2 linked regions of the Microscilla marina ATCC 23134 genome follow. The protein of the gene in region 1 interacts with the protein of each later gene in a pairwise test. Links are inferred from orthologs where the notes say so. Each region holds a gene or a part of one and is shown on either strand. Other genes may lie near its edges.

Evidence for each region.
Region 2: the proteins of eno (region 1) and rpe interact in binary tests that used the Escherichia coli proteins (3 or more experiments, as listed by UniProt). The link is inferred for Microscilla marina ATCC 23134 from one-to-one orthologs.

What each region holds. Positions count from the first base shown.
Region 1 is NZ_AAWS01000010.1:213,688-229,666, reverse strand. What follows is about bases 7,367-10,297. They hold eno (phosphopyruvate hydratase), read left to right. Parts: upstream 7,367-8,160; coding sequence 8,161-9,435; downstream 9,436-10,297. Other genes in these bases: M23134_RS11495 (AlbA family DNA-binding domain-containing protein), read left to right, coding at 9,870-10,297; M23134_RS11505 (hypothetical protein), read left to right, coding at 7,367-7,611. Outside these bases: M23134_RS11535 (hypothetical protein), read right to left, coding at 1-1,230; M23134_RS11530 (cellulose synthase family protein), read right to left, coding at 1,203-2,654; M23134_RS37930 (OmpH family outer membrane protein), read left to right, coding at 3,112-3,807; M23134_RS11520 (DUF6909 family protein), read right to left, coding at 3,917-5,608; M23134_RS11515 (hypothetical protein), read left to right, coding at 5,821-6,498; more of M23134_RS11505, read left to right, coding at 7,039-7,366; more of M23134_RS11495, read left to right, coding at 10,298-11,183; M23134_RS11490 (DNA methylase), read left to right, coding at 11,271-12,839; M23134_RS11485 (hypothetical protein), read right to left, coding at 12,935-13,660; M23134_RS11480 (CNNM domain-containing protein), read left to right, coding at 14,115-15,167; M23134_RS11475 (PhzF family phenazine biosynthesis protein), read left to right, coding at 15,344-15,979. UniProt on the Escherichia coli protein: Catalyzes the reversible conversion of 2-phosphoglycerate (2-PG) into phosphoenolpyruvate (PEP). It is essential for the degradation of carbohydrates via glycolysis.
Region 2 is NZ_AAWS01000018.1:76,631-92,568, reverse strand. Bases 6,465-9,354 are described here. They hold rpe (ribulose-phosphate 3-epimerase), read right to left. Parts: upstream 8,289-9,354; coding sequence 7,641-8,288; downstream 6,465-7,640. Other genes in these bases: M23134_RS41215 (hypothetical protein), read right to left, coding at 9,124-9,261; M23134_RS17950 (DUF3857 domain-containing protein), read left to right, coding at 6,465-7,567. In the rest of the region: M23134_RS17970 (NlpC/P60 family protein), read right to left, coding at 1-288; M23134_RS38410 (NHL domain-containing protein), read right to left, coding at 695-3,064; M23134_RS17960 (hypothetical protein), read right to left, coding at 3,107-3,352; M23134_RS38405 (sigma-70 family RNA polymerase sigma factor), read right to left, coding at 3,475-4,056; M23134_RS41820 (hypothetical protein), read left to right, coding at 5,279-5,449; more of M23134_RS17950, read left to right, coding at 5,474-6,464; hisG (ATP phosphoribosyltransferase), read left to right, coding at 9,504-10,364; hisD (histidinol dehydrogenase), read left to right, coding at 10,453-11,730; hisC (histidinol-phosphate transaminase), read left to right, coding at 12,251-13,330; bifunctional histidinol-phosphatase/imidazoleglycerol-phosphate dehydratase HisB, read left to right, coding at 13,598-14,719; M23134_RS17920 (SixA phosphatase family protein), read left to right, coding at 14,889-15,374; M23134_RS17915 (hypothetical protein), read left to right, coding at 15,425-15,766. UniProt on the Escherichia coli protein: Catalyzes the reversible epimerization of D-ribulose 5-phosphate to D-xylulose 5-phosphate.

The sequences.
Region 1 (15,979 bases):
GCCTACAATCACACTAATGTACCAGGGGTGCACTATTGTAGCCATCAGGTAGTAAAAGGTAAGGATAAACAACATTTTGTGAAGCAACTGGTGTACTACTACCTTGCGCACCGGATAAAGTGCCATAGCCAAGGCTCCCAAACTAGCTATGATAGATAACACAATGCCAAAAAATGCAATACGATTGTAACCATGGGTTTGGTAACCTATCCAGCGGAGCACATAATAGACACTGGCGTTGAACTCAAACTTTTGAAAGTAGAGGTTAAAACTGTCCTGAAACTTGGCAATAAAATCGGGGGTAATAAAAAACATAAATAATAGAGCCGTGAGTAAACCTACCAGGCTATAATAAAGTAAGCTACGCTTGAAGCCTAAAAACCAAAACAAAGCAGGTAAAAATATCAAGGGAATGAGTTTGGTATTGACTGCCAGAGTAAAAGCCACTACTGACAAAATAAAGTAAATAGGTTGTGCTTGTCTGTCTTTTGGAGGGTGTGAGGTAGTGTGCAAATACCCACCTTTAACCAACCAATAAATGGCCAGCAATAACATAAAAATCATGACTCCCTCGAAATGTAAATTAGCGGTAAGCTCTAGCACAATGTAAGGGTTGAACACATACCACGCCATTGCTTTGGGTGGTTTGCCCAACATTTGCAACAGTTTTGGCAATAACCACAACAAGCCTATTTCGCCTAGTATAATCCAACAACGCATAACCACAGCACCCCCCAACAAACTATGCGGAAACAACCAGGGGGCTGTAGCAAACAAGGCTTGATTAAACGGCGGATAGATCGTATAATGAGTGGGTGAATTCATTGCCTCATAAAGCACTTGGGTAAAGCCCAGCGTTGACGCCTCAGGAGTCAGGATAAAATCTTTTGGCAACAACAAATAAGGGTTATAGCCATTGACAAGGAGCTTACCATCCCAGTAAAACCGAAAAAAATCATCCGACAAATTAGGGATCATCCACAAAGGTATGAGTCTAAGCAATACTCCTAGCCATTGGATTTGGCGCACACTTACCACATTGCCAGGCTTAAGCACCCAATGTACAAACCAGCCATACACGCCAAACAAGCCCGCGTATAATGCAATAAACTGGTAAAACCATACCCGATGGGTAAAATAGCTTACCCAGATGTAGCCTATAGCTGAGCCTAATACAAAAATCACTAACCGCAGGTTGAGCGTTACGCGGGGTTGACCAATGAGTGCCATACAGAATAAAAACAGATATAACCAAAACCAAATGCCAGCATCAAATGAAAAGGCAACAAACCGTATTCGTGCAGGTAAATGCCCACCCCAACTCCCACCAGAAAATACACCATAAACACTCCCTCAAGCACAGTAAGCAAGCTAATGTTGTTTTTCAAGTATTGGTTGCTTTTCCAGGGTTGGTCTTGTTGCTTGGTAATGTTAAACTTAGGGGTACGGATAAAAGGTGTTTTTTTGCCCAAGAGTCCCTCAACCACTGCCAAGGCATTGTGGAGCGACAACCCGGTATACATTGCCAAGAATAAGGGAAAGCGCATAAAAAAGTATTTTTGCCTACGTTGTTTGCTCAAACCTTTGACCGAAGTAGATACCCAATAAAACACCCCCAGAAAGACGGTACCCGTTAGAAAAAAGCTAAAGTATATAAACACTTGAGTATACTCGACAAAAGCATTTTTGATAAACAATAAAGGCAAGCTAAGCACCGACACCAATACTACCAACACAAACATAGAACTGTTGAGTAGGTGAAACAAAGCGTGCATTTTGGTACTCAAGTTCAAGTCAGCAGCACCTAAAACTTTCCAAAGGTTTTTGCGGGCGCACTCAGCTGCTCCTTTGGTCCAGCGAAATTGTTGCGTTTTGAGGGCATTCATTGCCACAGGCAATTCGGCAGGTGTGCCTACTTCTTCGAGGTACTTAAACTTCCACCCCTTGAGCTGTGCCCTATAACTGAGGTCGAGGTCTTCGGTAAGGGTGTCAGACTGCCAGCCGCCCGCATCTTCAATGCACTGCTTGCGCCACACTCCAGCAGTACCATTAAAGTTAATCAAGTGTCCTTGTGCATTTCTCCCTACCTGTTCTACAGTAAAATGCGCATTGAGCCCAAAAGCCTGAAGTTGGGTCATCAAAGAATAATCTTCGTTGAGGTGTTCCCAACGGGTTTGCACCATACCTATGTCAGCATTGGCAAAAGCCCCCACTGTAGCTTTAAGAAAGTGGGTAGGCGGCACAAAATCGGCATCAAAAATAGCGATCAATTTGCCTTTGTTATGGGTAAGCCCATAAGCCAGTGCTCCCGCCTTAAAGCCTTCACGGTTTGGACGCCTCACGTGGCTTATCCATACGCCCTGTTGTTGCCAGTATGCTACTCTCTCGGCAATGAGGTCTATAGTTTCGTCGGTAGAGTCGTCCAATACCTGTATCTCTAGCTTATGCTGAGGGTAATCAAGTGCTGCTACTGCATCGATGAGCCGTTGTACCACATACTTTTCATTGTATATGGGCAATTGCACAGTCACTATCGGCAAGGCAGAAGTTGAGGTGGGTACTTGTACTACAGTTTGTTTTGCTTTGCGCTTAAACTTCCAATAACTGTATGCCAACTGAAGTTGCATGGCATTGTAGCAAAAGATAAGTAACATGGCTAAACCATATAAAGACAGGATAATAAACGCCGTCATAAATTTTAGTAAATGGGAATGAATATTTTCAATTTTTCACCCACTTAACATACCAATCACTGGAAACGTTCAACCCAGCTTGCCATTGGCAGAGTTGGCATTGGTAGATGAAAAACTGCAATTTATGATTTTTAAATGTAGGACAATGTCATAAAAATGACAAAATAGCCCAGGGCAATAAGGGCAAAATAAAATGTTTTCAAAGAAAGCGTATAAGCTACTGATATTCAGCATAATCATAGGCATTGACTTTCACACAGCAGCTATGAACGATCATCTGAATATGGTGGACTATTGTAGGTGGGTGTCAAAACAAATATACTATATACTAAGGGGCTAAAGTACCATCGTAGGCTAATTTTTGTATATTTGCCCGAAATTTTTTGAAAAAATGATTTTTAGCGTAAACAGATATTCAATGATGAGACGATTACTAGTAGTTGCCCTTGTAGCAACTGTGTTGTATGGGTGTGGAAACCAAAATTCGACTAATAACCAAGACAATAATACTACCGAAACAGCTAAGGCATCTATGGACACTGCCAACGACAATGCGGTAGCTGCTTCTAAGACTGTGTATATCAACGAGGACTCTTTGCTTACTAAATATGAGTTTGCCAAAAGAATCCAAAAAGACTTGACTACTAAAGGGAAAGAAATTCAGGCTGACCTGGCGTCAAGAGAGCAAAACTTCAAGAATGAGGTGGCGTCTTATCAGCGTACTGCTGGCACAATGACTATGAATGTAGCCAAGGCTACCGAACAACGCCTAGCAGCAAAGCAACGCAACTTGCAGGGTTATAGCCAGGTTCGTGGTAAAGAGTTGGCAGATGAGCAATCCAAAATGATGAAAAAATTAAGAGAAAACGTAGAAAGTTTTCTTAAAAGGTTTTGTGAGAAAAATGGGTATGACTTAGTATTGCCACAACGCGCGGTATCTACTTCTGTATTGTATGGTGTTGCCAAACTTGACGTAACCGATGCCGTAGTAACAGGTTTGAACAAAGAATATGCAGACGGTAAAACCGGAGAGATTGCAGACGATAAGAAAAAAGGTAAAGACGAAGACAAAAAAGACGAAAGCAAAAAAGATTCTTCTGAGTCTAAAAAGTAATGCTGTGCTCTACAGACTTTACTGAAAATAACAAACCCCCTGTTCGCCATTGAGCAAACAGGGGGTTTTCTATATATAATACTAAGAAAGCATTCAAGTGCTGTTCTTGCTATTTTGGATTCAGAATCTTATTCAAAATTTTGGTAGTAATCAAGTAAGTAGGCTTTACTCCTACTGTTCCTAAACTACCCGAAGATAAGGTACCTCCGGTAAGCAAAGGGTTATCAGATGCATAGTAAGCATAACGCAAGGTAATGTCTGACGATACATTATTGCGAATCATAGACCCTGCCTGGATAGCTTTTTGGTAATGTGCTCCTTCCATTTCAAGCCCCACTGCACGCCACGATGAATTTCTGAAGTAAGCCAATACATCGCGATTTTGCAACGAAGTGCCCAACACCGAAATCATGGCTCCTTCGTACACGTTCAACCCAGAACCTTTAAAATCATCTTTGGTAAACTCGTTTTTAAGCGGATAGTTGTCAGCAGTTCCTTCAAATACATGCGCCGAAGGAATCATCAAGTCGCCCTTGCCTCCGTGCAAAATACCCGCCTTACCCATCACAGAGATAGATTTTACCAACAAGTTGGCGTTTTTGTAAGGTTTAAGCAACTCATCCATTGTTTCATAGGCTTGCTCACCAAAAGCATAGTCCATCACTATAATGACAGGCTTTTCTTTTTTGATGTGTTCCTTGTTTACCTTCAACTCTACAGGTAGGTTGCTAAGGTCGAGCAAAGTTGTATCAAAAACCTGCACTGAAATATTTGTACCCGAATTATCATTTAAATACAACATACCACACTGTTCGGCATATTGGCGTACACGATTGTTAAGAGATTGGTTATTGGGTTTGCTCAACTCCTGGGCAAGGTCTTCGGCTCGTTTATGGTCAGGAAAATCTTCCTTGAGAGCACTCAAAGCACACAACGAGTTCATGACACTGTGCATATTGGCACTAATGATATGAATGGGGCGATCAAGCAATTTATGCTCAATTAAATGTTTTTTGATATTGGTTGCCCACTGCTCACCGTGAATATGGTGCCCTATACGATCGCGAAGCGTAGGTGTAAAAGTAATTTGAATGGGTTGGTTTTCAAACTCGGCAGCGTGCGCCACCTTGCCCAGCCAGTATACAATACGGAACAAACCACTATTTTGAGGAGCAGTGTCTTCGAAACGGAAAAAAGCTTGTTTGGTTTGCTCAAAGGTGCGCCCCAATAGGGTGCTTAAATGACTAAAGGCCAAATCACGGTTATGTTCGGTAAGCTTTACGTTACCTTCCACGATTTTCTCCAATTGTTCCCATTCTTTGGTTTTGTTTCCATTCTTGTCAAACGCGTGCGATTTTATCTTTTCTGCCTCATTGTACATAAAAGTAAGGTGGGTCAGAATATCATAAATTTCGCTACGCCCTCTGGTTACTTCTACCAACATGAGGTCATTGTCTACTTTGTAACAGTTACGACGGCGTTTGGCTGGAATAATTACCTCGAAACCAGAATGGCTGTAGCCCTCGTCGGATATAAGACGCAAAAAACGACATTGTTCGATGCCTTTGGGCAGACGCTCCATCACATACACCAACCCATTGAGTTCTACCTTCTCCATATCGTCGATAGATCCATAAATTTCGGGGCGTAACGTATGCAATGCTTCCAACAATACTCTGCCCGAAATGGTAGAGGGGCTATAAGAGCCACTGTTGAAAATATGGCGCATTTCTATGTATAGTTTTTCAATGGCAGCGCGTGATTCACGGGCGCGGGTGAGTTCAATAATGTCGAGGCTCATAGGCTTTATACAAATTCTGTTAAAATAGAATGTACCCACAAAAGTAATTACATCTTTAGAAATATGAAGCCTAAACTGATGGGTATTTTTGATGTGTGGCCGAAAACCTTACCAAATGTATAAAGAAAACAATGATTGATATAAAAACAATGAAACGCAACTCAAATAATACGTGAAAGGGGCAATATTTTATTTTCACAACCTATAGTTTTATGAAAAAACTAGTTTCTCTCAGTGTTTTACTGGCAATACTTGTTAACTACACCCAAGCACAGGATTTTAAAGGAAGAAAAAGCCTTGGTCTTAGCCTGGGCACCCACAAACTGGAAAATAATGGAGGGCTGGACAGTTTGGCCAATGGACGCAACAGTTGGACAATTGCCCCAAATATTGCCTATTTTGTAAACAACCAATGGAAAGTAGGCGTAAGTGCTTCTTTCTCTTATACTTATTATCATTACAAAACACTTCGTTACCAAAACATAGGCGATAATACTGTCTGGGGACTCGAAGCGTTTGCCACTCACCACCATTGGTTTACTTCTCAATGGGCTTTTTTTACTCAACCTGGCATTGGTTACAACCAGCGACATTTTGAATATACTTCTCACGCTATTGGCCACCCAACCTATACCGAAAAAGGGGCATCGCAAAGCTTTTATGTCAACACAGAGGTTGGTTTGCTGTTTATGATTGGCAAAAAACTGGGGATTGATATGAGCACGACACTATTTAAACTCAATTATTTGATATTGGATGCCAATATCAGCAATCAGCACGCTCCTGTTTTAGCCAGTCGCAACCAAACCAACTTCAGCTCGGCACTTTTGGGTGGCTCGCTTTTATCATCCCTCCAACACCTACAACTAGGCTTAAAGTTTTTTTGGTAAACACCCCTACCTAAACCCTCAAGTGTCAGGTTCCATAAATTCGCCTCAAGGCATTGCTGTATCAAAAAACAAAGATGCCAAACAGTGCCCACCTACCCAATTGAAGTTGAGTGATAAGTATACTTCAAGAAACTATATAAACCCCTCCCCTAATTTTGCCTATTGATTGAGATTCCAACCCTTATGGGTGTTTGAGTAAACACCAAAAATACTAAAACGAATGCCTGTATTATATAGACTTAAAAATCAACAACTTATTCATTACACATTGTGTAATACAATTAAAAATATTATTCTACAAAAACATCTGCTCATAATATTAACAAACAAAAATCAGATATTCTTCAGAATATTACACTTAAATATTTTTAAAAACCATTCTAAAATCCTTAAAAAACAGATATTTACGATTTTTTTATTTAAAAAGTATTACATACATTTGCATCACACAATTAAAAAATATGAGGTCAGACATAAGCATGCTAATTAAACATCTCATCAATTATTCACATTTTTATCAAACTTAATTTAATTAATACAATGACTAATCAGATCAAACTATTTGCCCTATTAATGTTGGCAATGATGACATTTTCATGTCAAAAAGAGGAAACAGTTGATCCTCAAAAACCTCTCACCACTCAAACCAATCGAGTTTCAAAATCGGCAATTGAAAAATACCGCCCAGTGGGACTCAACCAATTCATTCATTTCTTTACCAATGGTCTGGTATTAGACAGTCACGGCAGAGTTCTGAAAGGAACAATAGCCTATGATACTGACATCAAAGTGGCTACTGCTGGTAATCACTTTGCCAAGTTCAAAGGGGGTAAAAAGGTATACTTTGACGCAAATGTGGTAGGAGTAGTAGGAGGCTTCGCCCTTTCAAGCGATGTTGTACACCCACAAGGTAACCCTAATGTAAGTCTAACTCTTAAAGCAAACTCTTATGTTACTTATTCTAACAACCCTTCTTACCTAGGTGTGTGGAATTGTGTTTTAGGCAAAAGTCATACTTTGGAAAACCAAGATGGTACTTCTACTAAATACCGATATGGTAGAGAGTTGTATTTTAACAAAAAAGGGCAAGTCCATTATGCAATGCCTCGTTAGATTAGCGCACAAATTATTGTAATTATAAAGAGCGGATATGGTACCATCCGCTCTTTTTTTATGTCAAAAGAGTTTGCCCCATTACAAAAACACCAGCCCTGGCTCAATTCAACACGCGTAATTGCTTTAGTGATCTTTCATAAATAATTTGAGCCATTAAAGTGTATCTATTGCCCTCATTCTTCTCAAAAAAAAAGCTTCATAGCTTTGGCTATGCACCGTTTTTTTTGAATCGTCTGAGAACAATATATTTTCTTGAATTGGCACATCTTCTTTTTTCCAGATCACTTATCAAAAAATAATTTTCTCCTAAGAGTTCCCCGAAAAATAATAAAGTTGAGTAGCATGAATAAAAAGTAGCTACTTAAATTCACTATAGTATTAATTAATTATACTATTTTGTTTTTTCCGCGCCTTGCCTCTCTTAAGTATTTTCAAAATAAAAAAAACAATTAAATTTGCGCCTTTAAAAATCTGTATTTCCCACAAGGTCATTCAAGTTTGAAAATACTCAAGCAAAGTTGACTGACTTATAAACTAAAAAAGATAATGAGTGTAATAGATGCTATTCACGCAAGACAAATTTTGGATTCACGAGGCAATCCAACAGTAGAAGTAGACATAATTACAGAAGAAGGTGTATTGGGGCGTGCTGCTGTTCCCTCTGGCGCGTCTACCGGAAAACACGAAGCAGTAGAACTTCGTGACGGTAACGCTAATTACTTTTTAGGCAAAGGAGTACAGAAGGCTGTTCATAATGTAAACGAAACCATTGCCCGCGAACTTATTGGCATAGAGGTGTTTGATCAGCCCTTGATCGACAAAATCATGCTTGAGCTTGACGATACACACAATAAAGGACAGCTAGGTGCAAACGCTATTTTGGGAGTTTCGCTGGCAGCATCAAAGGCAGCCGCCAATTTGCTTGATCAACCACTTTACAAGTACATAGGAGGGGTAAATGCTACTACGCTTCCGGTACCTATGATGAACATTTTGAATGGTGGCTCTCACGCTGACAATGCCATTGATTTTCAAGAATTTATGATAATGCCTACCAATGCACCCACCTTCTCCAGAGCATTGCAAATGGGTACCGAGGTTTTTCATCACCTCAAAAAAGTGTTGAAAGACAAAGGCTTTGCTACCAATGTAGGTGATGAAGGGGGATTTGCTCCTAACATTCAATCTAATGAAGACGCTATTAAAATAGTATTGGAAGCTATAGAAAAAGCGGGGTACCGCCCTGGCGAAGATATGTGGATTGCGATGGATGCGGCTAGTTCTGAGTTTTATGACGAAGAAACTGGCTTGTATCATTTATCGTCTACCAGCGATAAGCTTACCTCTGACCAAATGGTGGCTTACTGGAAAGATTGGGTTCAAAAGTATCCTATCCGCTCGATAGAAGATGGCATGCACGAAGATGATTGGAAAGGCTGGGAGTTGCTTACCCAAACTATAGGTGACAAAACCCAGTTGGTAGGAGACGATTTGTTTGTAACCAATGTAGAGCGTTTGCAACAAGGCATAGATACTAAAGTAGCCAACTCTATTTTGATTAAAGTAAACCAAATTGGTACACTGACCGAAACCATCAATGCTATTCAGTTGGCTACCCGTAATAGCTATACCAGTGTAATGTCGCACCGTTCGGGCGAAACCGAAGACACAACCATTGCCGACCTTGCCGTAGCCATGAATACTGGACAAATAAAAACCGGATCGGCGTCTCGCTCCGACCGTATGGCCAAGTACAACCAATTGTTAAGAATTGAAGAGCAGTTAGGCGATACAGCTTACTACCCTGGTAATAATTTCTAACAACACGGTATTGTTACCCATATTTTGCAAAAGCAAGCATTTCTATCTAAGGGATGCTTGCTTTTTTTATGGCATTTTTCCCATGATAACATAAGCCCTCAACGGAATGCATACATTTAAAAACAACCGTTACTTACTGTAGTGTGAGGTTATTGATCCCGCAAACTAAGCCCACCCTGACAGATTGCTGGTTCATTTGCCCCCACTTTCGCAGAAACACACAATTGAATATTCTTGAAAAACCATGTTGTTGTTGGGCAAAGATGTTTTTTTTTCTAAATTAGAATGAAAATAAATACTAAGGCAGCATTAAATATACCTAACAAGCAGGTGTAATTAGCGTTACTTGTAGTTTATAGCTCATTGCTTGCTACTACTTACTACTTCAATCATTAGCCAATTAGCACCTTGAAACGCTCAAAATTAAGCGTATAATGTTTAATAAACCTATTTCCGATATTACCTTCGAGGATGTTTATCAATTGGTAAACACGAGAAAAACACCGTCTAACCGATATTTGGAGTACCAAATACCAGCCATTGATGCGGTGTCTTACCTTGAAAACATCAGTAGCTTTGAACTTTACCTTGCCCAAAACACCAGTGCATTTGCCAATAGTGCAGGGGGCTGGCTGATTATAGGAGTAAATGAAGAACAACTACAGGTAACAGGCATCGACAAAGAAATAAACAAGCAACCCATCAAAGAATGGATCGCTCAAACTATACTTTTGCATGTCGATGTTCAGCCCACTTATGACATTGTCACGATTGATATTCCTGACAGTGAAACCAACCAAGCTGTAGTGGTCATGCATATACCCGAAAGTGCTGACAAACCTCACATGGTAGTGCCAGAAAACAAGTACTTTTTACGACGCAATACTGAAATAAAACCTGCCTCGCACCAAGAGCTCAAAGAAATGTTTGCCCATAGTCAACACCGAGCGTCGGCACTGGATGATTTTTTGTATAAACGTAACCTTTGGGACGAAACCCATCCTAAGTTTGGCTATAATATCAACTCTAGTAAGCTGCATAACCTCATTAACCGGGCAAAAAAACCTTTCATTTTATTTTCATTAATACCCAAGGCACCTAAGGTAGAAAAAATCCCTTTTGGGGTAAAAGAATTTAAAGAATGGCTTAAGCGCAATGCCCGCAATTATAAACCTTCGGAAAGATCTAAACTCTTTTCTACTTATGATATAGACACCAGTTTGCATGGGTTGACGCTCAAGAATATTAAAAACCGCCATGAGCTTACCTCTTATTTCGAGATTTTAAACAATGGTTACATAGAATCGGGTATGTCGCAGCATGTAGCTTATGAAGAACGCGCCAAACACCGCGAAGAGCAAATTGGCATTATCAACCTGACCAATATTGTCGGGTACCAGATGATGTTGCTTGATTTTTCACGTAACTTCTTTGACATGGCCAACTATCATGATGAGGTAAGTCTGCAATTGAGCTTTGTAAATGTTCTCCATTATACTTTGTCGGGCTTTCACTCCAAATACTTTAACTCACGACTTTACTACTTTTATGATGAGTATCAGAATAAGTATGACCCTAACTTTAAGCTCATAGAAAAGTTTTACCCTCAGCAACTTACCGATGATGACATTTTGCAGATAGCCAAGAAAAACGCTGAAAAAATATGTCGAGCTTTTGGGTTAGAACAAGATATGGCATTTTTTGAAGATAAAATAGACCTTACAAACTTTAGTTATTTCGATTTATAGCTCCACAATTGACTTAGGTGGTATTATTGTTGAGATGTTTTAAGCAGTGGTAAATATCACTCAACAAACTATTTAACGAATAATACTATGAACCAACTCATATTAGGAGACACTCAAAATGTGTTGGCTGTACTCGAATCTCAAAGTATTGATTTGGTCTACATAGACCTCCCTCCTCACATTGTTGATCCTGCTACAGTAACCAGTAGTAACAAACAAGCCAAAAACTATCAAAAGTGGCTCAAAAACACCATCAAACACACTTTGCCGTTGCTAAAAAGTACCGCAAGTGTATTTGTCAATATTCCTTCCTCGCTTAAAGAGTGGGCAGTAAATACCGCATTGCCCAAGCACTTTGAAGAAGCGCATTACAAGGGAGAAATTAAATGGAAGCCAACCCAAAACACCGGCAACCTTTCTGTACACACGTCATTGCAGTATACCACTATTTTGTATTATGCCAGGTCAGAGCAATATACTTGCAACTACCCCTACAACGAACATTACCTGAATCAAATATACCGCTATGAAGACAGCAAGGGACGCTATCGACTCGATAGTTTGAACTCGGTGCACGCTGATGGTTTTTTTTATAGCTATAAGGGGCACGAAGCTCCCACCAGTGGTTGGGCGTTTCCCGAAGAAACCCTCATAGAATGGGAACACCTTGGTTTGCTGAACATTCCGGCAAACAATGATGATCCTATTACTTTCAAAAAATATTACATTGCTCCCAAAGACCAAACCAACCGTCCTTGTCAAGTGTCGCCGTTTAACGCTCCTCAGAAAGGCTTTACTTACCAATCAAAAAATCCCTATCATTTGCTCCGGCGAATTATTCAGTATGCCAGCAACGAGGGAGATACATTGCTTAGTATCAATGTAAAAAACGGGCGTTTGCTAAGACTGGCCGACCAGTACAAACGGTTTTGGATAGGTACCAATACATTGGTTGACAATATCAAGCAAGCAGAATACCTGCTCAATAAAGAGAGTTCACAAGATTTTTCATTGCGTATTTATCAATACGAATCTCATACACGTTTGCACAGCGAAGCTGGACAGTTTGAAAAATGGATAATAGAGCAGTTTGAACCACAACTGTTGAACGATGCCTCTGTTATTATAAGGTTGGGCAGTAATTTAGGGTTGTCAGCTATAGACCACATGGTCAAGCACCACATCCAGCCATTCAGAAAAAAGTGGTTTTATGAAAATCACCCTGAGCATTTGTACCATGGAGTATTGGTAGGCGATCAGTTTAGCAAATACGCCATAGAAGAGGTGCAACGATTGAATACGTATGAAAATATTCGTTTAAAACTGGTAACATTGGATGACCTTACGCCAGTGCCTGTAAAACCCGAAATACAATATACCATACAAGCATCAGACAACGACCAGCAAGAGGTACAGTTTAAGCTAGAAGTGGCTGATCAACAAAACATTGCTTTTTATTCCTGGGATTTTGACTATCAGCCTGACAAGGCATTTCGCCCACAGGAAATGCTCAAACAACAAGCAGAACTTACCTATAGTTTTGCTCCCGGCAAATACACGGTGGCAGTACAAACAACCCAAAAAGACGGGTTGTCGTCTATGCAAACCCTGGAGATAGAAGTGAAAAGTAACCTGGAAGAGAAAATTGCTTCTTGATACAGCATCTTAAACATAAAAAAATCTCATCCTAAAACTAGGATGAGATTTATAATTAAAATATATATAAAACCCGTTTAAAATTAGTTCACATCTTACATTCCAAGGCTCTCTACTTTGATTACCCTGCTTTTGCCAAACTGCCCTACGCCTACTGTAGCCAGCGCCACCCAATCGGTGTGAGGCACTCCTACCATAAACGAAAAAATGGCTTCAGCGTTGTCTTCATTAAACTTTACAAACTGAGGATGTCTGATGATAGACTTTCTCAGAAAGTCGGCATTTAAATGCCCTTTGAACAAATCTTTTTGAATAATATCTTTTCCGGTAGATTTCCCGTTGAGCTTCACCGAAACTTCTGTTTTGTAATTATGAGAAATCAAATAAGTACGATGATCTCTTCCATCCATTGGGATCACCTCCTGTGCTACTCCACCATCGTTCAAACAAGTAGTTTGGAAATGAATCACAAACGCATTATTGTCAATGGTAATGGTGGTATCTTCTCTTAAGACCTGAAAGTCTTTTTTGGCGTATTCAAGTTGAGCCGAACCTTTTAGTTTCAACCGCTCGATGGCGCTCATTCTACTCTGAGCATTTGCATCTTTTTTTTCCGGATGTTCTACAAGGTACCCTTCATCTCCTTCTTTTACCTCTGGCGCCTCCTTCACATTTTTTTGAGGTAGCTTCTCCTGACTTTGAGCCAATGAAGCTTCTTCCAGCTTTTTTTTATGTGCTTGTGTTTGCTGCTTATCTTTTTGATCAGAATTGCATGCACTCACCCAAATTGCCAATGATATTAATAGTATAAATTTATGCATGATAGTTTAGTGGTGCTTAGTAACATATTCACAATTAACTGTCTTTTCTGGTAAGGCTGAAAACTTATTTTGAGTACATTACTTCACATTGGATATGTGTTAAAGTATAAATCAGTTTTCTTTATTACATCAATATACGACTTTCCGAGGAAAAAGGTCGCAGAAAAAACAATAATTTTTCAAAAAATCAGTTTACCCTGATTGAGACTGGTTTTATGCCCAAAAAGTAGTTCTTTGAGCATTTATAGACCAAAAACAACCAAAGGTTAACTCTTTAACTGAAAATAATTGATCTTAGTATACTACAAAAAAGCTCATCTGATGCGTTTGCCATTTGTCAGACTAATCAATTTAAGATACCTTTGCCCCTGACATATACCCCAACTTATACAAACCGGGGCTTTTATTACTCCTTATAAATAATATATAAACACCCAACTAAATTCATCTTGCGATGTTATTACTGATTTTTTATTTATGCCTTGCCATCTTGGTTTCTTTTCTTTGCTCAGTGCTAGAGGCTGTTTTATTAAGTATTACGCCTTCTTATGCGGCATCTCTGGCGCAAAAGGGGAGTCGTTTGGGGGTAAAGGTAAAAGAACTCAAGCAAAATGTTGACAAGCCTCTTTCGGCTATTTTATCGCTCAATACCATTGCGCATACTATAGGTGCTGCGGGGGTGGGTGCACAAGCTAGTTTGGTATTTGGTGCCGAGTACTTGGGGTATGTATCAGGAGTATTAACTTTACTGATCTTAATTTTATCAGAAATTATCCCCAAATCTATTGGAGCCGCCTATTGGAAACAGTTAACGCCCTTTACGGTAAATGTACTCAATGTAATTACCAAGGTGTTGTACCCATTGGTGCTTATCTCTCAGGTTATCACTAAATGGCTTGCCAGCAGCAAAGAAGAAGCCTCTATTACTAGAGGTGAACTGGCTGTAATGACCGACATAGGCGAAAAAGAAGGGGTGTTTCAAGAAGGAGAGTCGCGCGTAATAAAAAACATGTTGCGTTTTAACTCTATTTTGGTCAAAGATGTGATGACTCCGCGCACAGTAGTACTTGCTGCTGATGAAAACCTGACCGTACAGGAACTTTTTGATGATAAGAAATTTTTACGTGTGTCGCGTATTCCTATTTACCAGCAGAACATAGACCAGGTGGTGGGTTTTATTCACAAACACGACCTGCTTGATAAAATGGCATCTGATGAACGCAATGTGCCTCTGAGTGCCATTAAACGAAAAATAATGATTATTCCTGAAGAAACCCGTATCCCGGCGTTATTTGAGCAGTTTTTGAAAAAACGCGAACACATAGCCCTGTCAGTAGACCAGTACGGGGGTATGTCAGGGATTGTAACTATGGAAGATGTGCTGGAAACCTTGCTTGGGCTGGAAATTGTTGATGAGTTTGACAGCACCCAAGATATGCAGGCCCTGGCACGGGAACAGTGGAAAGCCCGTGCGTCTAAACTAGGGTTTCCGCCTGATGTCAAGTAATTCTTCAAACCAAAACCTTGATTAAATTGTTTGACCCTTGTATGGTTGTCTTTATTGCAGAGACACCCATAAGTTAGACATTATATAGCATATAAAATACGCTTACTTCCATTAAAAGAAGTAGCGGAATCAGCTCACATATTTTCAACAAAATAACGCCTTTCGTGTTAACACAAATGAAAAAATTGCCCATATACCAAGTGGATGCTTTTGCCGATGCAGTGTTTAAAGGAAATCCTGCGGCAGTGGTTACCTTAGAAAAAGACTGGTTGTCGGACGAATTGCTGCAAAACATTGCAGCTGAAAACAATCTTGCCGAAACAGCTTATATTATCAAACGAAAAGACCATTACGACATCAGATGGTTTACCCCTGCTACTGAGGTTGACTTATGCGGACACGCTACTTTGGCCTCGGCACACGTGATTCTAAACTTACTGGAACAAAAAAACAAACAAGTAGTATTCCAGTCGCACCGAAGCGGTACACTTACGGTTACTCAAAATAAAGAGCAGCTAGAGCTTGATTTTCCGACAGATGTATTGGAAAAAACAGACTTGCCCGAAGCACTTATCCAAGGTTTTGGTGTGGTGCCCACTGAGATATGGAAAGGCAAAACAGATTATATGCTGGTATTTGATACTCAAGATCAAGTAGAAGCTCTACAACCTAATTTTCACTGGGTGGCAAGGGTAGAAGCACGGGGCATCATTGTAACCGCTCCTGCCAAAGATACCAGTATTGATTTTGTTTCACGCTTTTTTGCTCCCCAATCGGGCATCGACGAAGATCCTGTCACCGGATCGGCACAC
Region 2 (15,938 bases), on another replicon or contig:
TTGATTGTTGCCTATATATACGCCTACGTGGGCACCCCACGAGTTAGGAGTTTTGTTCCATAACAAAATGTCTAATGGCTGTAGATGAGTTACTTGCTGGGTATGTATGGTGTCTTCCCACAAATCGCTTGAGCGAAAATCGGGCACTTTCAGCCCGTGGTGACGCAACAGCTCGTAGGCAAACACCTGGCAATTGGCACCACCCTGCAAGCCGTTTACTTTGGGCGACCCAGGGTAGTGAGCACCTTGGTAGGTAACCTCAAAAAAATGAGGAGGAATGTCTATCATAGTATAGAGTATAGGTGTATGTTTTCTTAAAACAATAGTCCATAGCGCCTGCAGGGTTCTAGCGGCTAGGTGCTAGGTTCTAGGTACCCTGTTTAACTGCGTTGAGCTCATCACAGCAAATTGCTGTAGATTCGGTTCACAGGTAACTACACTTTTTTATCACGTTGATTTTCATTGACTTATGAAAAGCGTAGTTAAAAGTCGGTAAACGATAGTTTTTTCTTGAGCTACGATGAGCCTTTAGCTTTTGTTTGGCTGTTTGTAGGGGGCTTTTAGCGTCGCTTGAGCCAATTCGTAATTCGTAATTAAAAAGCTTTGCGCCCATTCGTAATTCACCTCATTAAATAAAAAAAAGCTCCTTTGTAAACACAAAGGAGCTTTTTGAAACTCGCCGTAAGTTATCAGGCTAGTAAACTATTAATCGACGAGTAATCAACTCTTTTCCTATTTTTATTTTTAGGGTATAAACACCCGCTACCAGACCACCCACCGGCACCCGAACTTTGCCATTTTGTAAGGCGGGGGTTAGCTCCTGTACTTTTTTGCCCTGTCGGTCAAACATTTGCAGGCTTACTTTCTCGTGCTTTGCCCTGGTGCCCAACAATACCGTCAAAAAAGCACTGCCCGACACCGGGTTAGGAAACATCACCACCCGCTCCTGGGTAGGATCTTCGGACAAAGCAGACACCAGGTTCACCGTCAGGGTATGCGCCACATCCGGGGCAGCTTCATGGGCGGCATCTCCAGCCTGGCTTGCCGTAATGGTGGCAGTGCCTCCTCCTACAATAGTGGCCATATTTCCCGAAATAGTCACTACCTCGGTATTGCTACTCGTAAAGGTGACAGGATTGCCCGAAGCACTCCCGGTGGCCATCAGCTCAAAAGGGGGGTCACCCATGTTTTTAATGGCATGGTCGCCCAGGCTAAAGCTAATCGTCTGAGTTTTTTTGGTCACTGTCAATGTACGGGCAATGGCGGGCGCAGACGCATACTTTTCATTGCCTGCCTGATTTGCCGTAACGGTGGCGGTGCCTGCCCCTACAATGACTGCCAGGTTCCCCGACACAATCACCACCGAAGCATTGCTGCTACTAAAGCTTACTGCCAAACCTGAGCTGGCGGTGCCAGTAAGGGTAAACACAGGAGCCCCCACCTTTTTGCTGGCATCGCTGCCCAGATCAAAGCTCACTACCTGGGCGTGTTTGTTTACGGTCAATGTACGGGCTACTGCGGGGGCGGGGGCATAATTGTCGTTGCCTGCCTGGGTTGCCGTAATGGTGGCAGTGCCTGCCCCTACAATGGTAACAAGGTTTCCGGAAATGGTGGCCACCGAAGTATTGCTACTACTAAAGCTGACCGCCAAACCTGAACTGGCAGTGCCAGTAAGGGCAAAAGCAGCCTCGCCCACCTTTTTGGTGGCATCGCTGCCCAAGCCAAAGCTAATCGTTTGATCGTTCCTTACTTTTCCGGTCAGTTGAAGCCCAAAACTAGCGTGCACCAAGTTGTTGCTCAAAAAGCTCAAAGCCCCGGCTTTGTCGCCCGGACTGCTGGTATTCATAGCCACCTGGATCACAATACTGTCTTGGCCGGGCACTGTCAGCGAAGAAGCATCGGCAGTGCTGAAGTCGCCTGTTACCTTTAGGTTGGTGAGTAAAAGGGTGTCTTTCCCCTTATTTTTGATGACAAACTCCAGCTTTTTGGTAGCATTCAACACCTGGCTGCCAAAATCAACCTTGCTTTTGTTGGCCACCACCGCCACCCCTTGCTTTACCTCCAAAGGGGGAAGCAAAGGAGTAAGTTTACGTAGGGCATCATTATCCCAATCTGTAAAATATACATTCCCTAATGCATCTACTGCTACTCTGAATGGGTAGTTAATTCTGGCACTTGTCGCCACTCCTCCGTCGCCGCTGTAACCGCCTGCGCCCGTACCCGCAATGGTAGTAATGATGCCCGTGCGGGCGTCTACCTTGCGTATGCGGTCATCCAAAACATCGGCGATGTATACATTGCCTGCGGCATCAATCGCCAGGCCTTTCGGATTGCGAAGGCTTGCCAAGTGGGCAGGTCCTCCGTCATTGAGTGCGTTGCCATCGCCCGCAAAAATGGTGATACTGCCTGTAGTAGCATCTATTTTACGAACGTACTTATCAACATCATTGACGGCATAAATATTGTTGTTGGCATCCAAAGCTATATCGTAGACATCGCCCATGATTTTTTTGGTAGAGATTACCCCAGTGGTGATGTCTACCTTTCTAATGCGGTCATTTCTATGATCTACTATATAGATATTGCCCGCAGTATCCAGGGCAACATCGCTTGGAAAATGTAGTTGAGCAGCAGTTGCCTGCCCCCCGTCTCCGGCAAACCCTCGATTGCCATTTCCGGCAATGGTGCTAATCACGTGGGTAGTGGCATCTATTTTACGCACCACATCATTGCTCCCATCAGCAAAATAAACGTTTCCGGCAGCATCTACTGTGATGCCCGTTGGATAATCTAACATGGCAGCGGTGGCGGGTCCTCCGTCTCCGCTATAGCCCTCGGTGCCCGTGCCCGCTATGATGGTACGTACGCCTGTAATGGCATCCAAACGGTATATCCGATTTCGCTCCGCATCGGTTACGTATACATTGTTCTGGGCATCTACCGCTACCCCCCAAATATTGTCGTAATTAGATAAAACCGTGTTGATTTTGTACTGGTTTTGCCCCGATGCCTCAAGGCTAACGATACACAAAAGTGTAATAAAAAAATAGTATATTTGTTTCATTGTATGATGTTTTGTTGTCAAGCCAAGCTTTGTATAAAATGGTTATTTTCGAACAGTTGTCCGGGTGATTTCACGAATTCGAGTGGGTCTGGCTTCTGTTACCTGCTTTTTGTTGTGGGCGCCTGTAGCCAAGTGAGCCGGGCTAAAAAACCTGGCATGGTTGACTATCCGTTTGTTTCTATCGTCATCCAGAGTATCTGTGGCTACACTGGTGTCCACCACGCCCGTTTGGGCAGACGCCTTGCGCAACTGGCGCTTATGATAATCTCCGATATATACTTGTTTCATGAGCAGTGATTGATTTAAATAATGATTGATTCAATTTAGATTTTTAACAACACCACCTGATACCTGATTTGTGTGCTGTATTTGTTTAGTCGGATCAAGGGCGGCAAAAGACGCAACCTTTTTCAAAATAATTTTAATTTTTCCAACTCCCTGAGTAATTCCTGCGGCTGTTTTACATCCATTCTCAGGTGATAGTCCACTATCTGCCCCTTATCGTTTTGTTCTACTTCAAAAAAATTACTGAATGCTTCTTTAAATTTTTTTCGCGCCCGCTGGATGCGTGACTTGGTGGCCGTAAGGGTTAAACCAAGCCTTTGGGCTACCTCTTTTTGGGGTATTTGCTCCAAGTCGCTCAACAACAACGGAGTACCATATTCTTTGGGCAAATAGTGTTCAATAATAAACTCAGACAATTTGTAAAGAGGGGTAATGGTTGGTGCTTCCAGTATACCCTCGGGTATGTCGTGGGTAGTCAATCGTGCGTGTACCTCATCTTTGCGGTAAAAATCTATGATGGTGTACCGGGCTACCTGAAAAAGCCAGGTCTGGTAGTTTTTTATTGGGTATTGTTGCACCAATCCCTGGTGAAGTTTAATGCCTACTTCCTGCAATATGTCTTTGCACAAGACATCGTTATGCACCTTTTTTTTGATAAGGCTTAACAATAAATGTTCATTCTGATTCCAGATTTTTTCAAATTTCATCCTGATTGTATTTTTGGTTAAAGCATAGTTGTATTATACAATTATTAAATCGCATTTCTATATTATATGTATAATACAACTTACCTGATAAGTGTAAATAAAAAAGACAGCAAAGCTGGTTGTTTATGAAGACAAAAAGAAACCAACAAACCCTAAGAGCAGGTGGTCATTTGTGGATAAACTTAAGCGCAAATCGGTGAAAATGGTGGTCACTAAGGGCAATAATAAACCCACAAACATTAAAAATAAATGATGATTTGTGGGTGTTTTTTAGCATTCAATTGTGTTATAGTGTAATCTTTTATTGATATTTTTTAATGGTCAAATCTATGAGAAATGCCTCAATATACGCAAGTAGTTTTATAGCAAGCCGCAAAGGTTTTATACCAATACGGCGGTTAGACAAGCTTTTGCAGACGGTTATTTTGCTAAAAGTAGTACTATACAACTATATAACTCCATACACTACTACTCACCTACTACCACTTGTTGGTGTTAAGAAATTGCCTTTGGTGAGTTTGGCGGTCTGAAGTGTAGACTCATTGGAAACCTTGCCGGAAACTGACTGGGGAGCATTCTCAAATATGATAAGTAAGTTTTGAAGCAAAAATCCACCACTTATTTCTTTTTTTGCATATATGAGAAAACCTGATTTTCATTGTATCTTTTTGGACAATGGTCTATTTATTATTGTGTTACTATTACGCCACAAAGAAACAGCGTATCATCTGTAAATGAAAGTAGTTACATTTGTAGCCATTAGTTACACAGATGTTACTATTGCTGATTTTCAAGTCATTAAAAATGAAAAAAAATAGTCCTTTGACGAAAAAATCCTGTACATTGTCTCCACTGGTCTAAGTTTTTTGCAACTTAAGCGTTAACTTTCGTTTAAAAACAAGAGAAAATCTTGGCACTATACATATCATTATGCCTACTCTACCCCACTATTTTTTCGCCTCGGTTTGTGTCTCTACCATAGCCGTCAGGCTACTATTTTTTTACTAGTACCCAAGTTTTGGCGATTTTCGATCAGCTCGTGAAGACACCATAGCCGTCAGGTTAAGCAAACAAGTGTAGAAAATTCACCCTAAAAATACCGCCATTACCTCAGCGAGTGTCTCCACTCGCCGATTGAGTCTCTAAAAAAAGCGCCCAAAGACAGTCTGGTCTCTTGTGAAGACACAAGCGACGGCGGAAAAAAGAGGCTAACCTGACGGCTATGGTGAAGACACGAGCTGAGGCAATGACGGTACACTTAAGGCATTGGAGACCTTTTGCCTATAACAGCCTGCGTCAAAAATACATGGGGCATGCTGCTACTTATAAACCCCTCTCCATAAAATTTCCTTTTTCCCCTCATATCTTTTATATTGAAAACATTACTCACTGAATGACCACCAGATAACTATTCATAATGAAGTACAAGGTTTTATTTGTTTTGCTCTGGCTTGCTTTGCCCGCTTTGCACGCCCAACAATTGTCGTTTGCGGCAAAAGAAGTAAGGCAGGAAATATGGGGCACGCCTGACGCTGATTTTACCGCCACTGCCGCGCCCACCAAATGGAGCAAAGAATCGGCGGTAATATTGGGTAAGAGTTTTAGGTTTGAGTATGGCAGAAAAAGTGGTTCACAAAAAATTTATAAGCGCATTTATTTGCGCGAACGCATCCAACTGATAGATAAAGCCGCAGTAGAAGAATATTCTGAGTTTACTTTTAAACAAATAGACCATACCTGGGGCGACAAACTCTATTTTGGCATCAAGGTGATCAAACCCAGTGGGGTAGAAAAAGAAATTCCGCTGAGCGAATCGGTCAAGATGCAAACCCAAAAAGGCAGTGAGACGGTGTCTTACCAAAAACTGGCGATTCCTGACCTGGTGCCGGGCGATGTCATAGATTATTACATTTTCTCGAAAGAGATTCTAAGCGCTGCCACTACTACCCAACTGCCCGAAATGTCTATTTTGCTGGCGGGCGACTACCCTACGGTGCGCCAAAAAGTAGTGCTGGCTATAGACCCCAACATTTACCTGAATGTGCGGGCTTTGAACAATGCCCCTGACTTTGTGTATAATGAGGAGGAAGATTTGTATTTGCTGCGCGATGGCAACCGCGAAAAGTTGAGCAAGTCGCTGTGGTTTATAGAGCAGCGATCGGTGCCCACGGTCAGGTTTCAGGTATTTTTTAGCCCTCAGAAATTTACTGGCAAAAAGGGCAAGCCTAAGTTTAGCATTACCCCGGCAGATGTGCTCAACTCTATGCAAGAGTACCCCAAAAAAAGCAAGGCAGCGGTTGATTTCTACAAAAAATTTAAGGCTTACCTAAAAGCCAGCAACAAGCGAAAGCTAAGCAATGAAGAAAAACTAAAAGAGGCTTATTATTTCTTTAGGCACCAATACCAAATAAGCATGCTTGAGCAAGCCATTGTGTTTCAGAAGGTAGACTTGAGCCGTATCAAAACAGACAAGGACTTTGTAAACATCATGGCATATTGGCTAAACAAGTACAAGTTTGAATACGAAGTAGTGGTGGCGGTGTCGCGCAAGATTGCCCGCCTCGCCGACTGGATCATTCCTCAGGAAGCCTCTTTGCTGTTGAAAGTCAACGGCAAACAAAGCTATTATTTGCAAAACCCTGTGTTGTATGACTACTTTGGCGAAATAAGACCTGAGCTACAGGGAGTACAAGGCTACAGCTTGCCCCTACACAAACCCCACCCCCAGCGCAAAGTAAGCAAGATACGTCTGCCTCTGCCGGGGCACCCTTACCACACTACCTACTACCGCACCGAGGTATGGATGGAAGAAGCCCTGCAAACGTTGAGGATAAAACAAAAAACGGTGTTGGCGGGCGCCAGCCGAAGCGGATACCAAACCCTAATGGTGAATCCTTACGAAATTATTGAAGAGAGTTTTCCTAAATATGGCACCAAAATACAAAGCAACAACGCCAAAAACCAGCGCATACGTCAACGCATGAACGAAGAACGCAACGCAGGCTTCAAACTCACACTTAAGGCAGAGTACAACAATGAACTGGTAGCACTCCACCAACTCAACGTCATCGAAAACGGCATTTGGCACCACAAGCCACGGCTCAGGTTTGAAAGCGAGTTTGTGATGCCTAACCTAGCCAAAAAAGTGGGACAAAACTATATTTTTGAGGCAGGCAGGCTCATTGGCAAGCAGGTAGACATCAAAATACTTAAGAAAAAACGAGTGTATGATGTGTATATGCCTTACGCCAGATCGTTTAAAAACGAATTAATCATCCATTTGCCAAAAGGCTATACTATACAGGGGATAGACAAGCTACAAAAAAAGGTAACCAACGAAACAGGAGGGTTCGAGAGCTCGGCAACACTACAAGCTCAACGATTGGTAATTACTACCTACAAATACTACACACGCTATTATGAGCCAGTAACACAATGGGACAAAATAAGGGCTTTTCTCAAGGCAGCGCATCAGTTTACCCAACAAAAGCTTTTGCTGAAAAAGCAATGAGCAATTTTAAAAGAAAACGACAAGCCGTTAGAAGAACTTCACGGCTTGTCGCTCATTACTTATTGCTCAAAAACTACCCCTTAAGCCCGGCAATGGTTGCTATGGGGTCTTCGGCGCGAAACACAAAACTACCCGCTACCAATACATCGGCGCCTGCCTCAATCAACTTGGGAGCATTCTCACTGTTTACACCTCCATCTATTTCTATGTGCAAAGGGGTGTTTTGTGCCTCTGCCATCGCCCGCAACTTGCGTACTTTTTGGTAAGTTTGCTCAATAAACTTTTGTCCGCCAAACCCAGGGTTTACCGACATCATACACACCAGGTCTATGTCTTGTAGGGTGTCTGCCAACAGCTCTACCGAGGTATGTGGGTTGAGCGCCACCCCTACCCTACAGTCCAAGTCGCGCAGCTGCTGCAGGTTGCGGTGCAAGTGTGGGCAAGCCTCATAATGCACCGAAATAGTGTCGGCACCCAGTTTTTTAAAAGTTTCTACGTAGCGTTCGGGTTGCTCTATCATCAGGTGCACATCCAACGGTTTCTTGGCGTGTTTCTGAATAGCCGCTAACACTGGCATACCAAACGAAATGTTAGGCACAAACATACCATCCATAATATCGATATGGATCCAATCTGCCGAACTTTCGTTCAACATTTCTACTTCTTTTTGAATATTGGCAAAGTCTGCTGCCAAAATAGAGGGGGCAATAATAGGTGCCATAATAATATATTATATAAAATTTAATGATGATGTTGGGGGGATAAATAGTCTATAGCGCCTGCAGGGGCAAGCTTCAAGCGACAAGTCGCAAGTCCTTAGCTAGACCCTGTTTAACTGCGTTGAGCTCATCACAGCAAATTGCTGTAGATTCGGTTCACAGGTAACCACACTTTTTTATTACCCTGATTTTCAGTGACTTACAAAAAGCGTAATTAAAAGCATTCAGTCAATGGTCGATAGCCCAATGCTGTTTCCTTAACAAAGCCTTTAGCCTGTCGCAAATAGCTCACGCGTGTTTTTTTTATGCTCTATCCCTAAGGATCAGAACATAGTGAGTGTGCCTAATACCTAGTACATTGGGAACTAAGTTACTCACATATTCTTTGGCGACTTTTGCCCCCTAACTTCCTCGTAAAAAAGTTAGATAGCTATGGCTATCCGCCATTTTCACGACTCGTCAGAAAACAAAATTCATCCAAATTAATAGGCAACTTATTTAATCCCCAATGCACTAGAACCTTGTCGCTAAAAGCTTGAGGCTGTAAAAGCTACTAACTCCCCCCATAAATTAACCTTTTGATAACAACGAGATAAAGCACTACAAGCCAATCATTTATGTATTCACAAAATACCATTTGACCTGTAGTAGCTCGTTTTTATTGGCGCAAATATAGGAAATCCCACTTCTTTTATTTTATATTTGCTCAACATTACAACACAGATAATTGTAATTAGACCAATGAAAACAACAAATTTCCTATTTGCTCAACTCTCCTGTGGTTACTCCCAGGACCCAGACACCAACACCCCGTCTGCTGTTACATTCATTGCCCCTTTAGCCACCGCTAACATCCATCACCACCCCCATCATTTGGCGCATCATCATTGCCATTAATTCTTGTCTTGCCTTTTTTCTCAAAAACCCACAGGCATACAAAACAGTTTCACATTTATTTTTCTTGTTAACTTTCATACAGTTTAGAATAGAGTCAGGCGCTTTGTACTGCTTCGTATGCTAAACACACGCCTATTTTTTGATCAAATCCGTGTTTGGGTTGATCAATTCGCTAGTGGCTTGGTATGATATAATATTAGACATTTGGCGCAAGCCTGCCTTAGTTTCAAACTTCTTTTAGGCACTAACACTTGTGGCTTGTAGCTAATGGCTTGATTTTCTTTTTATTTGACAAAAACTATCTAAACATCACAATACTCATGCAAGATAAAATTACCATTGCTATCCAAAAATCAGGGCGGTTATACGACAAATCGGTAGAATTGCTCAAAGAATGCGGCATCAGGTTTAACACCTACGGCAACCGCCTCAAGGCAGAAGCCACCAATTTTCCCTGTGAAATCCTGTTTTTGCGGGTGTCTGATATTCCGGCGTATGTAGAAGATGGCGTGGTGGACATAGGCATTATTGGCGAAAATGTACACATCGAAAAAAACAAGTTTATAGATGTGGTAGACTACCTTGGTTTTTCTAAATGCCGGGTGTCTTTGGCAGTGCCCCGCGAAGCCGACTACGGAGGACTGGAGTATTTTCAGGGCAAAAAAGTAGCGACCTCTTACCCACACACGCTGAAAAGTTTTTTTGAGAAAAAGAACATTCAGGCAGAAGTGCACCTCATCAATGGCTCGGTAGAAATTGCCCCCAGTATTGGGCTTGCCGATGCCGTGTGCGACATTGTGAGCACGGGCAGTACTTTGTTGAGCAATGGCTTGAAAGAGGTAGAAACTATCTTAAAGTCGCAGGCAGTAATAGTGGCCAACCAAAACCTAAGCCCTGACAAGCGCGCCCTGCTCAACAAGTTGATGTTTAGGGTAAAGGCATACAAAAAAGCCAAACACACCAAGTATATTTTGATGAATGCCCCCAACGATAAGCTGGACGAGATCACAGCGATTATCCCTGGAATGAAAAGCCCCACCATTTTGCCCCTTGCCGAAGAAGGCTGGAGCTCGGTACATTCGGTCATCAATGAAGATGACTTCTGGGACATTATTGACCAGCTTCAGGAGAAAGGCGCTGGCGGAATTTTGATTGTACCTATTGAGAAAATGATTGTGTAATTAGCCGCAGGCTTCGAGCCACAAGCCACAAGGGATGTACTTCTGCTTGCTGCTTGTCGCTGGTGGCTTGCCGCTCTTAAGAACCTATATGAAAAATATCATAAAAAACCCCGCCCGTAGCCAATGGGGTGAGCTATGCACGCGCGCTGTGATACAAGCCGATGTGATAGAAGAGCAAGTACAGGCAATTTTAGACAAGGTGGCAAAAGAAGGAGATGCTGCGCTGAAGTTTTTCAACGAAAAATTTGACCAAAGCAAAGTAGATGCCCTGGCGGTAAGCCCCGAAGAAATAGCGCAGGCAAGTACTGCCTTGAGTGAGGAACTCAAACAAGCCATTCGTCAGGCATACCACAACATCAAGGTGTTTCATGAGGCACAAAAAGAACCCCTCAAGAAAATAGAAACCATAGAGGGGGTTACTTGCTGGCGCAAAAGTGTGCCTATAGACAAGGTGGGGCTCTATATACCAGGAGGCACCGCCCCTTTGTTTTCTACGGTGCTAATGTTGGGGGCGCCCGCCCAAATAGCCGGTTGCCCACAAGCCATACTTTGCTCTCCACCCAATGCCGAGGGTAAAATTCACCCTGCCATTTTGTTTGCGGCCGACTTGGTGGGCATTCGCCAAATATACAAAGTGGGAGGCGCCCAGGCAATTGCGGCTATGGGCTATGGCACTGAAACCATTGCTCAAACCTACAAGATATTTGGACCTGGGAATCAATATGTTACCACAGCAAAAACCTTATTGGCTAAAAGCGGTATGGCAATAGATATGCCCGCAGGTCCGTCAGAACTTGCCGTGATTGCCGATGATGCCTGTGTGCCTGCTTTTGTGGCTGCCGACTTGTTGTCGCAAGCCGAACACGGCGCCGATAGCCAGGTAGTATTGATTGCTACAAATAGCCAGGTGGCCGAAAAGGTAATGAAGGAGGTAGAAAAACAAGTGGCTACGTTGCCGCGTCGTGACATTGCCGAAAAGGCTTTGAAAAACAGCAAAGCCATCGTGTTTGACCAATTAGCGGAAGCTATAGCCTTTAGTAACTTTTATGCCCCCGAACACCTCATCATTGCCACGCAGGATTTTGAACAGGTAGCCGAACAAGTGACCAATGCCGGGTCGGTGTTTTTGGGCAATTTCACCCCCGAATCGGCTGGAGATTATGCCTCAGGCACCAACCACACCTTGCCTACCAATAGTTTTGCCCGTGCATTTAGTGGGGTGTCTTTGGACAGTTTTTATAAAAAAATCACTTTCCAGCACTTGACCAAACCGGGCTTACAAAGCATTGCTCAAACTATTGAAACAATGGCTACTGCCGAATCGCTGACGGCGCACCAACGGGCGGTAAGTATAAGGTTTGAGTAATTACGAATGGTTTAATTACGAATGAGGAAATTACGAATTACGAATGGGTCAATTACAAGCCGACCGAAGGGAGCTCTGCTTTAGCTAATGAGCGCGACTACGGTCTACGGACTAAATTACGAATGGGTCAATTACAAGCCGACCAGAGGGAGCTCTGCGTAAGCTAATTACGAATTGGTCAATTACAAGCCGACCGAAGGGAGCTCTGCTTTAGCTAATGAGCGCGACTACGGTCTACGGACTAAATTACGAATGGCTTCGCCTCATTCGTAATTCGTAATTCGTAATTCTCAAATTCCTAATAGGCACGAGGCGACTACGGTCTATGGACTAAATTACGAATGGCTTCGCCTCATTCGTAATTCGTAATTCTCAAATTCCTAATAGGCACGAGGCAACTACGGTCTACGGACTAAATTACGAATGGCTTCGCCTCATTCGTAATTCGTAATTCTCAAATTCCTAATGGGCACGAGGCGACTACGGTCTACCGACTACCAACTCTGGACTAAAAAAAAAAATGAAAAATATTGAAAAACTGGTACGACCCAACATTTGGGCTTTGAAGCCTTATTCGTCAGCACGCGATGAGTTTGTGGTAGACGATGAGGGCAATGAACAACCCTTGGTGTTTTTAGATGCCAACGAAAACCCGCTGGGGTCGGTGGGCAGTAACGGGGCAAATAACCGTTACCCTGACCCTTATCAGCGAAAGCTAAAAGAGGCACTAAGTGCCCTAAAAAACGTTGCCCCAGAAAACATCTTTCTGGGCAATGGCAGTGATGAGGCTATAGATTTATTGTTTCGAATTTTTTGTACCCCAGGGCAAGACCGGGTACTGGTTACTCCGCCTACTTATGGTATGTACCAAGTCAGTGCCGACATTAACCATGTGGCAGTAGATCAGGTCAGGCTCAACGAAGATTTCACCTTGCCAGTGGCTCAGCTGTTAGACACAGTTGGGCAACATGCGTATAAATTGCTGATTTTGTGTAACCCCAACAACCCTACGGGCAACGCCATTGCTTCAACGGCTGAGTTTGAGCAAATCTTACAGGCTTTTGAGGGCGTGGTGGTGGTAGATGAGGCGTACATAGATTTTGCTGATTTCGCTTCTATGACTGCCCTGATCGACCGTTACCCCAACCTGGTGGTGTTGCAGACTTTTTCGAAAGCCTGGGGACTGGCAAATTTGCGCCTGGGGATGGCTTTTGCCTCCGCTCCGATCATTGATTTACTTAATAAGGTAAAGCCGCCTTACAACCTCAACGGGGTGACACAGGAGTTGGGGCTGCAAGCAGTACAAAATGTCGCCCAAAAAGACGCTTTTGTGGCAAGCATTCGAGCTCAAAGAGCGTGGTTGTATACGCAACTGCCTTTGTTTGACTTTATCGAGAAAATATTTCCTTCTCAAACTAATTTTATCTTGTTTCGTACCCAACAGCCCAACGAATTGTACAATTACCTGGTGCAACATCAGGTGATTGTACGCAACCGCTCTACTCAACCCCTTTGCGAGGGTTGTTTGCGGGTATCGGTGGGTGCGGAGGCAGAAAATAAACGTTTCATTGAATTATTGAAGAGTTGGGAGCTTTTGTAGCCTCAAGCCTATAGGTTTGCAAGCCTGTTAATTTTTAATTGCAGCAAAACACAGGTTTTGAACGCTTACAGTTTGGGCGATCTTTATATAACAAAAGCCATGGCGACTAATTAAAGGCTACAGTGAACCACAGACTTCTATCTACCGATTTTATAAACCACTAATAATCAGTGATTTATAAAATCGGCAACAGGCTTGCAAACTAGCCTAAAGCTAAAGGCTAATAGCTTTAGGCTGTAGAAATTATCAACTCTAAACTAAAATATTATGAAAAAACGTGTACTTTTTATAGATCGTGACGGGACGCTTATTGTAGAGCCTCCGGTTGATTATCAGGTAGATTCGCTCGAAAAACTAGAGATGTATCCCAAGGTAATCAGAAATATGTATCAAATAGCCCAGGAGCTGGATTATGAGCTGGTGATGGTGACCAATCAGGACGGGCTGGGTACGGATAGTTTTCCGGAAGATACCTTCTGGCCAGCCCACAACAAAATGCTCAAAACCCTGGAACAAGAGGGAATTGTGTTTGATGAAATATTGATCGACCGCACTTTTGAGGAAGAGAATGCCCCTACCCGCAAGCCGCGCACCGGGCTAATGACAAAATACATTGATAACCCTGCCTATGACCTTGCCAACTCGTTTGTGCTGGGCGACCGCCTAAGCGATATGCAATTGGCTCAAAACCTGGGTTGCCAGGGAATTTTGCTGCAGCCAACACTAGCCGCACACGATTTGCCTGTGGTGCTTACTACCATTGACTGGGACAAAATTACGGTATTTTTGACGGAGGCAAACCGCGCTGCCCAAGGGCGTACTGCCACTGTGCAACGTGCTACCAAAGAAACTGACATTGCTATAGCGCTCAACCTGGACGGGAGCGGCAAAAAAGCCATGGATACGGGCATTGGTTTTTTTGATCACATGCTGGATCAATTGGCGCACCACGGCAAACTTGATTTGAGCGTAAAGGTAAAGGGCGACTTGCACATAGACGAACACCATACTATAGAGGATGTCGCCATTGCTTTGGGCGAAGCCTTTAAAATAGCCTTGGGCAACAAAAAAGGCATTGAACGCTATGGTTTTTTTAACCTGGTGATGGACGAATGCCTGGCACAAGTTGCCTTGGATTTTTCGGGGAGAAATTGGTTGGTGTGGCAACCTATGTTTAAACGCGAACGAGTGGGTGGTATGCCTACCGAAATGTTTGAACATTTCTTTAAATCGCTCAGCGACCACGCCCAATGCAATATTCACGTAAGGTGTGAGGGCAACAACGAGCACCACATGATAGAGGCTATATTCAAGGCGTTTGCCCGTGCGGTAAAGGCTGCCAAACAAATTACTGGGGTTGAGATTCCAAGTACTAAAGGGGTGATTTAGCCAAGGGGCTGTTAGAGACACATCACATTAAGTCTTGCCACAAGCGGGGGTAATTCATTCATTCTTACATAATTACCCCTACTTGTTGGTTATATTTAATGCGGTCTTTGCGCTCAGTATTTGAAATCACGCTAAATAATTAGTTTTTTTGCACAAATAGTAAAACGCAATGAAAAAAAACCTCTTACTTTTACGCCACGCCGAAGCGGTGGCCTACGCTGCTGGCAAAACCGATCATCAGCGTCCATTGACCCCACGTGGCACCCAACAAGCCTACACTATGAGTGAACTGCTCCATACCCAGGGTTTTGTGCCTGACCTGGTGTACTCCAGCAACGCCCAAAGAACCACCTCTACTGCCGAAATTTTTGCTCAAAAATTGAATTATCCCACTAAAAACATCATATTTGATCCGTCTATTTATGAAACCACGCTAGAGGTAATGCTGGACGCAATTAATAAAACAGCCCCCCAACACCAAAACGTGCTAATGATAGGGCACAATCCTACCATTAGTTACCTCACCGAATACCTCACGGGGCAGTCGGTAGCCGGCCTGCCTAACTGTGGCGTTGCTTCGATTATGTTTGAAGTGGCCGAGTGGGCACACGTGTCTGCCGATACTGGAGTTTTGGCCTGGCTAAAACATCCATAAAATTTGCCTTCATTGTCACGAAAAAAATTATATTTACAAAAATATAGTATATGCTCTTTATTATTATTGCTCTTTTGGTATTTATTACCCAATCGTTGTTTGCTGCCTGGTGGTGGATAGCTGTAGTAGCTTTTGTAGCTGCTGTACTGGTGGGGCGGTCTAACCTCGAAGCATTTTTATCGGGTTTTTTTGGGGTTGCCTGTGTATGGGTGGCGCGCGCATACTTTATCAACCAGGCAAACGATGGCTTACTCTCTGGCAAAATAGCACAGTTTTTTGCTTTGCCTTCCGGCGATTGGTTGCTTATAGTAACTGGGGTAATCGGAGGCTTGGTAGGAGCATTTGCTGCCTGGACAGGCTACAGTTTAAAGGCAATATGGAGCAAAAAATAAAGAAGTTTTTTTTTGATTTGTTTTAATAAATTTAGCTACTTTTGCGCCACATGTTGTAAATATGGAGGCAGGTAAATGAGGGTTTTTTGAGCATTTTCAAACAAAAACACTCTACAACCTGATAGAAATTACACAGGCATAGTCCTGGATATACTTATATAAATACGTGGTT